Regions from separate parts of the Pseudomonas sp. SJZ078 genome, predicted to be linked through region 1. Evidence: predicted binding sites of a transcription regulator. Region 1 holds the regulator's gene; each other region holds the start of a gene.

Region 1 (2,203 bases):
ACGAACCATTCGCCGGCGTGGACCCGATTTCGGTGGGCGACATCAAACAGATCATCCACCATCTCAAGGCCAAGGGGATCGGCGTGCTGATCACCGACCACAACGTACGCGAGACGCTGGACATCTGCGAAACCGCCTATATCGTCAATGACGGTCAATTGATCGCTGAAGGTGACTCCGCCACCATCCTGGCCAACGAACTGGTCAAGGAAGTGTATCTGGGCCATGAGTTCCGCCTGTAAGCGCGAAGTGCCTGGCAAGCTGTCCCGGCGCCGTCGATTCAACCCGGCAGCGCCTCGGGACGCTCTCAGTGAATCCCCTATCATCGGGAAACTAATTGAGAGCTACCCCTAGGCAAACACCTCGGTTTCAGGCATATAATTTGCTTAAGGTTTGGCGCTTCGGCGCCCTTGTAGTGGATGGCGCATGTGCGCCGGCGAATAAGGTGTTAAGCCCCTGCCATGAAACCATCGCTAGTCTTGAGAATGGGCCAGCAGCTGACGATGACACCGCAGCTGCAACAGGCCATCCGCCTGCTCCAATTGTCGACCCTGGACCTTCAACAGGAAATCCAGGAGGCCCTGGAATCCAATCCGATGCTCGAACGCCAGGAAGAAGGCGACGACTTCGACAACACCGATCCACTGGCCGACAACGTCGAGCAGAAACCCAATACCGAGATTCAGGAAACCTCCTACCAGGAAGAAGCCGCCCCGACGGTGGATAACCTCGAGGATGGCGAATGGAACGAACGCATCCCCAACGACCTGCCCGTGGACACGGCCTGGGAAGACGTCTACCAGACCAGTGCCAGCAGCCTGCCGAGCAGCGACGATGACGAGTGGGACTTCACCACGCGTACCTCTGCCGGTGAAAGCCTGCAAAGCCACCTCCTGTGGCAACTGAACCTGGCACCGATGTCCGATACCGATCGCCTGATCGCCGTGACACTCATCGACTGCATCAACAACCAGGGCTACCTGGACGAAACCCTCGAGGAAATCCTCGAAGCCTTCGATCCGGAGCTGGACATCGAGCTGGACGAGATCGAAGCCGTCCTGCACCGTATCCAACAGTTCGAGCCGGCCGGCATCGGCGCCCGCAACCTGGGTGAGTGCCTGCTGCTGCAACTGCGCCAGCTGCCAGCCAAGACACCGTGGCTGGCCGAAGCCAAGCGACTGGTCACCGACTATATCGACCTGCTCGGCGGCCGCGACTATAGCCAGCTGATGCGCCGTATGAAGCTCAAGGAAGATGAACTGCGCCAGGTGATCGAACTGGTCCAGAGCCTCAACCCGCGCCCTGGCTCACAGATCGAGGCCACCGAACCCGAGTACGTGGTTCCGGACGTGATCGTGCGCAAGCACAACGATCGCTGGCTGGTGGAACTGAACCAGGAATCGGTCCCCAAGCTACGGGTCAACGCCCAATATGCGGGCTTTGTAAGACGCGCCGACACCAGCGCCGACAACACCTTCATGCGCAACCAGTTGCAGGAAGCGCGCTGGTTCATCAAGAGCCTGCAGAGTCGCAACGAAACCCTGATGAAGGTCGCCACCCAGATCGTCGAGCATCAACGGGGCTTCCTGGACTATGGCGACGAAGCGATGAAACCGTTGGTCCTGCATGACATTGCCGAGGCGGTGGGCATGCACGAGTCGACAATCTCCCGGGTGACCACGCAGAAATTCATGCATACCCCACGGGGTATCTACGAATTGAAATATTTTTTCTCCAGCCACGTCAGCACCTCCGAAGGCGGCGAATGCTCTTCCACGGCCATCCGCGCGATCATCAAGAAACTGGTGGCCGCGGAAAATCAGAAAAAGCCGTTGAGTGACAGCAAGATCGCTGGTTTACTGGAGGCACAAGGCATTCAGGTGGCCCGCCGTACCGTCGCCAAGTATCGTGAATCCCTCGGGATCGCGCCTTCGAGTGAACGCAAGCGGTTGATGTAACAAGGCCACGCCACAGCGTTCCAGTGGCAGGCATTTCTGCCTGCCGCTTTATGCACTGGCAACGAAGGAGAAGCTGTATGCAAGTCAACATCAGTGGACACCAACTGGAAGTGACCGAACCCCTGCGTACCTACATCGGCGAAAAACTCGACCGATTGGAAAGGCATTTCGACAAGATCACCAACGTGCAGGTCACGATGAACGTCGAGAAGCTGCTGCAGAAAATCGAAGCCACGTTGCATATT
Region 2 (2,203 bases), on a different contig from region 1:
TTTCAGTGCGATGTAGGCGTCGATGAAGTCATCGCTGAATACGCCGCCCTTGGTCAGGAACGCACGGCCCTTGTCCAGCTCTTCCAGGGCTTCTTTCAGGCTGCCGCAAACCTGCGGGATTTCCTTGGCCTCTTCAGGCGGCAGGTCATACAGGTTCTTGTCGGCGGCATCGCCAGGGTGGATCTTGTTCTGGATACCGTCCAGACCGGCCATCATCAGTGCGGCGAAGGCCAGGTATGGGTTGGCAGCCGGATCCGGGAAGCGGGCTTCGATACGGCGGGCTTTAGGGCTGTTCACGTAAGGAATACGGATCGAGGCGGAACGGTTGCGAGCCGAGTAGGCCAGCATCACCGGCGCTTCGAAGCCTGGGACCAGACGCTTGTAGGAGTTGGTCGACGGGTTGGTGAAGCCGTTCAGGGCCTTACCGTGCTTGATGATACCGCCGATGAAGTACAGGGCGGTGTCCGACAGGCCGGCATAGCCTTCGCCTGCGAAAGTGTTCTTGCCGTCCTTGGAGATCGACATGTGAACGTGCATGCCCGAACCGTTGTCGCCGTACAGGGGCTTCGGCATGAAGGTCGCGGTGCGGCCATAGGCATCGGCAACGTTGTGCACGACATACTTCAGGGTCTGCACTTCGTCAGCCTTCTTGACCAGCGTGTTGAACTTCACGCCGATTTCGTTCTGGCCGGCAGTCGCCACTTCGTGGTGGTGAACTTCCACGGTCTGGCCCATTTCTTCCAGTGCGTTGCACATGGAGGTACGGATCTCGTGGTCGAAGTCGAACGGTGGTACTGGGAAGTAGCCGCCTTTCACGCCTGGACGGTGGCCCTTGTTACCACCTTCCACGTCCTGGTCGGACATCCACGAACCTTGTTCGGAGAAGATCTTGAACATGGAGCCGGAGATGTCGGACTTGAACTTGACCGAATCGAAGATGAAGAATTCAGGCTCAGGACCGAAGAAAGCGGTGTCACCGATGCCGGTGGACTTCAGGTATTCCTCGGCGCGGTGGGCGATGGCGCGTGGGTCGCGGTCATAGCCTTGCATGGTGGATGGTTCGATGATGTCGCAGACCAGGATCAGGGTCGGCTCTTCGGTGAACGGATCCAGGACGGCGGTTTCGTCGTCCGGCATCAGGATCATGTCGGATGCTTCGATGCCTTTCCAGCCAGAGATGGAGGAACCGTCGAACATCTTGCCGATTTCGAAGAAATCGTCATCCAGGGCATCACGGGCCGGCATGGTTACGTGATGTTGAGTGCCTTTGGTGTCAGTGAAGCGCAGATCAATCCACTTGACGTCATGATCTTTGATGAGTTGAACCGACTTCGACATATGTCCTCCGGGTGGCTTCGGGCGGGGTAATGGTTTGCCCGTAGATATGAGTGATGCCGGCGCGAATACTCTGCCATGGCAACCTGCCTCACAAGGGAGCAAATTGCATGCCAGTGCCCCAGCTTGGGTTTTTTGCACCAAACCCACGCCTTTTGAAGGCTTGAACGGTAGATTGTCAGACAGTCGCGCACTGTAATGTAGCGTATTGGCCGGCGTGAGACCTGTTTTGGTGCACTGAAAACCAGGCACACATTAATTGGTCAAACCTTGAGCAATTTCCGCTATAATCCGCGCCCCCCTTTTTTCGGCTGGCCGTTCGCGCGCTGTTTTCATGAAACTAATCGTAAAAGTCTTCCCCGAAATCACCATCAAGAGCCGCCCGGTCCGGACGCGTTTCATCCGGCAGTTGGCCAAGAACATCCGTGCCGTGCTCCGTGATCTGGACCCGGTCGTGGTGGTGAATGGCGTGTGGGACAATCTCGAGCTGGAAACCCGCGTCAGCGAACCCAGGATTCTGAAGGAGATGACCGAGCGGCTGACCTGTATGCCGGGCATCGCGCATTTCCTGCAGGTGGATGAATATCCGCTGGGGGATTTCGACGACATCGTCGCTAAGTGCAAGCTGCATTATGGCGATGCGTTGGCCGGCAAGATTTTCTCGGTACGTTGCAAGCGTGCGGGCAAGCATCCGTTCAGTTCGATGGACGTGGACCGCTACGTCGGCAGCCAACTGCGCCGGCAGTGTGGCGCCGCTGGTATTTCGTTGAAAAACCCGCAGGTCGAAGTGCGCATCGAAATTCGCGACCAACGGTTGTTCGTCATCCACAGCCAGCACAACGGCATCGGCGGGTATCCGCTGGGGGCC
Region 3 (2,203 bases), on a different contig from region 1:
TGCCGACCGCGTTCGCCAGCACCACATTACCGGCCCGGTAAACGGCGATCAGGCCCGGCACGCCCAGCATCGATTCGGGATTGAACGACAGCGGGTCGAGATAGGCATCGTCGAGACGCCGGTAGATCACATCCACCTGTTTGGGACCGGCGGTCGTGCGCATGTAGACATGGTCGTCGCGCACGAACAGGTCGGCGCCCTCCACCAGTTCCACGCCCATTTCCCGAGCCAGGAACGCATGTTCGAAGTAGGCGCTGTTGAAGCGGCCCGGAGTCAGGACCACGGCGGTGGGATTTTCCAGCGGGCTCGAACGCTTGAGAGTGTCGAGCAAAAGGTTCGGGTAATGATCGATGGGGGCTACCCGCTGAGCGGCGAAGAGCTCGGGGAACAGCCGCATCATCATCTTGCGGTCTTCGAGCATGTAGCTGACACCGCTGGGCGTGCGCAGATTGTCTTCCAGCACGTAGTAACTGCCATCACCGTCGCGAACCAGGTCGACACCGGCGATATGGGCGTAGATGCCCCGGTGCAGGTTCAGGCCCTGCATCGCAATCTGGTAACCCTCGTTGGCCAGCACTTGCTCGGCGGGGATGATGCCTTCCTTGAGGATGTGCTGTTGGTGATAGATGTCGGCCAGGAACATGTTCAGGGCCTGGACCCGCTGGATGCAGCCCTGCTCGACCTTCTGCCACTCACTGGCCTTGATGCTGCGGGGAATGATGTCGAAGGGAATCAACCGCTCGGTGCCCTGCTCGTCCCCATACAGGGTGAAGGTGATTCCGGCTCGATGGAACAGCAGGTCGGCTTCGCGTCGGCGTTGATCGAGCAGTTCGACCGGCGTGTCCGCCAGCCAACGGGCGAAGGCTTGGTAATGCGGGCGGCAGTCACCCTTGGCGTCATACATTTCATCAAAAAAAGCTCGGGGCATAGCCAACTCCCAGCCGCGTTCTACACGGCATTTCTTATTACTTCGTCATTCCAATGGTCCGGCCTTGCCTTGTGTTAATGAGCCCTGTTTTCTCTTGGCACCTCGATAGACATCCGTCTCTGCTGTGGCCTTTGCGTCTGGATGACGTGCGCCCCCTTGGTTAAATCCGCGTGATCAATCGCTCCCATAATTAATTGGCTTGAGCTCTGGAAGCGTAGCAAAGGCTATGCCTAAGCACGGAACAGCAAGAAACTGCTGGCGAAAACGGCGGAAAATTACGACCAGGCGAAATTCGATGTCTTTTTTGCGACAAGAACAGCCTCTATAGCTGAAACGTTTTATTTCAGCTTTCCCTGGAGGGCGCGGGAACGAGTCGAATAGGTGCACAAAGCCCGGTAACGGGGCGCGGATGCCCTGAAAGGGGGAAATTTTTACTCACTGCCCAGGCACAAACACGTATTGCCTAAACCTCAGGCGCAAAAAAAGGCATGCCGATTCGCCCGGCATGCCTTTTTCCGTCGCAACCTGCCCCGTGCCAACGGGTTTGAACTCCGGCGTACCGAAGCGGGATACGCGATGGATAACGTCTCGCTACAGTGTCTCGGAGACTTTCTTGAACACATCCTCAGGCACCCACCCTTTCCAATCGGCGGTGTGGTTACGCAAGTAATAGCGCGCCGTCTGCTCGGGAGTCTCCTTGTTGGAAACCATTCGGGTTGCCAGCGTCCGGATGGTGTCGGTTCCCACGAACATCGACTTCAGGAAAGGAAGGACGCCCGGATGCTCTTCAGCGAACTTGGCTGAGGTGTATTTATTCAGCGGGATATCTGCATAGGCACAGGCTTGTCGGCTCCCAACGCCTTCCTTGAATTGGGCGAGGCTTTGCTTGATCGCTTCCCAGCAAGCTTCGCTGTAGGCGGGCTCTTCCAGACGCGTGAGGGCCAGCTCGCCCATCAGGGGGCTCGGATCCCAGTAGTACGTCATGAAGGGCTGCCCTTTCTCGTAAGCGGAGATGATCGCGGCGTTGAGTGCCGACTCGGACTTGAGCTCCACAGGCGTGAACGTTTTATCGATCCCGTAGGTGGCCATTTTAATCAGATTGATTTCCCGGCACGCCCAACTGCTGATGCAGTTCAGCCAGGTCGGCTTGCCCGACCCCGATGCCTGCCTGAAGACCTCGGCATACCTGGGGAGATCGGCGACGCTTTTCAGATCGGGGGTCATCGGCTTGATTCCGCGCCCCGCATCGCCCTTGATCATGTAGGTAGGGACATA
Region 4 (2,203 bases), on a different contig from region 1:
ATAGCTGGCATGGGCGTAGACCTTGTCCAGGCATATCAGGTAATCGTCGACGGCACGGTCCACCGGCGTGTCGAAGTTCTTGCCGATATTGATGCCCAGCACGCCTTCGTATTTGGCGGCAGCCACGCGGGCCAGCAGGTTGTCCACTCCCAGGTTGTTGAAGCCCATACGGTTGATGATCGCCTCGGCTTGCGGCAGGCGAAACAGCCGTGGCTTGGGGTTGCCCGGCTGTGGCCGTGGCGTGACGGTGCCGATTTCCACGAAGCCGAACCCCAATTGCGCGAAGCCGTCGATGGCCGCGCCGTTCTTGTCCAGGCCCGCCGCCAACCCGACCGGGTTGGGGAATTGCAGGCCCATCACATTCACTGGCAACGATGCCGGCGCCTTGCACAACAGACCATTGAGGCCCAAACGTCCGCCCGCGCCGATCAGGTCCAGGGACAGATCGTGGGAGGTTTCCGGGGAGAGTTTGAACAGCAGTTCACGGGCCAGGGTGTACATGGGCGGCTTTGACTCGGGCGACGAAATGAGGCGGCGATTATAGCCGCGCAACGGCGGTTCAAGCGAGGCGCCTGCACAAAACAGCGCCGATGGCATATGCCTTGCACCCCTTTGGTCATCGACGCTCATGCCAACGATGGAATGAGTGCCACACTGTTTGAAGGACAACGGCGTCGTCATCCGGCCTTGCTCTGGCATTCGTCCGGGTACGGCGCTTTTTTATGTGGAAGGTGATGCCCCGATGAATGAAATTCCAGCCCACCCCCTGGCTTGGGTCAATGGCAGCGACGCCCCGGAAAAGAGCGCGATCGACCTGGGTTTCATGGCCTTGAGTGATTGCGCCCCGATCGTGGTGGCAGCCACCCAGGGCTTCGCCCAACCCTACGGCCTGACCTTGAACCTCAAGCGCCAGACCTCCTGGGCCAACCTGCGGGACAAGCTGGTCAGCGGTGAAATCGATGCAGCCCATAGCCTGTACGGCCTGATCTACGCCGTGCACCTGGGCATCGGCGGTGTCGCGCCGACCGACATGGCGGTGCTGATGGGGCTGAACCAGAACGGCCAGAGCATCAATCTCTCCCACGGTTTGCAGGCAATGGGCGTGACCAGTCCTGAGGCACTGGAGCGCCATGTGCACCAAACTCGCTCGAAACTGACTTTTGCCCAGACATTCCCTACCGGCACCCACGCGATGTGGCTTTATTACTGGCTCGCCGCACAAGGCATCCACCCCTTGTCGGATGTCGACAGCGTGGTGGTACCGCCACCGCAGATGATTGCGCACTTGCAGGCCGGGCGTATCGACGGGCTATGTGTCGGCGAACCCTGGTGCGCCAGCGCGGTGAAACAGAACCTCGGCTTCACCCTGGCGACGACCCAGACCATCTGGCCCGATCACCCGGAAAAAGTCCTGGGCTGTACCCGCGCGTTCGTCGAGCAGTACCCCAATACGGCGCGAGCGTTGGTGATGGCGATCCTCGAGGCCAGCCGTTTCATCGAACAGAGCACCGAGAACCGTCGCAGCACCGCACAACTGCTGAGCGCCCCCGAATATCTCGACGCGCCGCTGGACTGCATCGAACCCCGCCTGCTGGGTACCTATGCCGATGGCCTGGGCAACAGCTGGCAGGATCCCCACGCCATGCGCTTCCATGGCAACGGCGAGGTGAACGTGCCCTACCTGTCCGACGGCATGTGGTTCATGACCCAATTCCGGCGCTGGGGCCTGTTGCGAGAAGACCCGGACTACCTGACCGTGGCGCAGGAGGTCCAGCAACTCGAGCTGTATCGCCAGGCGTGCGCGGCGCTGGGCATCTCAACCACCTTCCAGGCCATGCGCAGCAGCCAGTTGATCGACGGCACCCTGTGGGACGGCTCGGATCCGGCCGGGTATGCCCGCAGTTTCAAACTGCACGCCTTGAGCGATGCGGCTCCCCTTCTCGCCAGCCGCTGACAGGAGCCCGACCATGCTGCGTATCCTGCTGATCAACGACACCGCGAAAAAAGTCGGCCGCCTCAAGGCCGCCCTGGTGGAAGCCGGGTTCGACGTCATTGACGAGTCCGGCCTGACCATCGACCTGCCGGAACGCGTCGAAACAGTGCGTCCGGACGTGATCCTGATCGATACCGAGTCACCCGGACGGGACGTCATGGAACAAGTGGTGCTGGTCAGTCGCGACCAGCCACGACCGATCGTCATGTT

The links. Region 1 encodes sigma-54, which starts transcription at its own class of promoters, with help from an activator protein. Its sites were predicted from a motif close to ANTGGCATNNANNTTGCTNT; they were not measured.
Region 2: the regulator sigma-54 is predicted to act here: its motif matches at 1,434-1,453, upstream of glnA (glutamate--ammonia ligase).
Region 3: the regulator sigma-54 is predicted to act here: its motif matches at 1,143-1,162, upstream of FBY02_RS00125 (circularly permuted type 2 ATP-grasp protein).
Region 4: the regulator sigma-54 is predicted to act here: its motif matches at 590-609, upstream of FBY02_RS05375 (CmpA/NrtA family ABC transporter substrate-binding protein).

Annotation. Positions count from the first base shown of each region.
Region 1 covers NZ_VIUG01000002.1:69,130-71,332, reverse strand. Annotated here, with positions in the region: gene lptB (LPS export ABC transporter ATP-binding protein) at 1-242, shown strand, start outside; gene FBY02_RS02160 (RNA polymerase factor sigma-54) at 462-1,958, shown strand; gene hpf (ribosome hibernation-promoting factor, HPF/YfiA family) at 2,036-2,203, shown strand, end outside.
Region 2 covers NZ_VIUG01000015.1:61,188-63,390, forward strand. Annotated here, with positions in the region: gene glnA (glutamate--ammonia ligase) at 1-1,338, opposite strand, end outside; gene thiI (tRNA uracil 4-sulfurtransferase ThiI) at 1,670-2,203, shown strand, end outside.
Region 3 covers NZ_VIUG01000001.1:29,435-31,637, reverse strand. Annotated here, with positions in the region: gene FBY02_RS00125 (circularly permuted type 2 ATP-grasp protein) at 1-928, opposite strand, end outside; gene FBY02_RS00120 (glycine betaine ABC transporter substrate-binding protein) at 1,520-2,203, opposite strand, start outside.
Region 4 covers NZ_VIUG01000003.1:348,324-350,526, forward strand. Annotated here, with positions in the region: gene FBY02_RS05370 (quinone-dependent dihydroorotate dehydrogenase) at 1-501, opposite strand, end outside; gene FBY02_RS05375 (CmpA/NrtA family ABC transporter substrate-binding protein) at 743-1,954, shown strand; gene FBY02_RS05380 (ANTAR domain-containing response regulator) at 1,968-2,203, shown strand, end outside.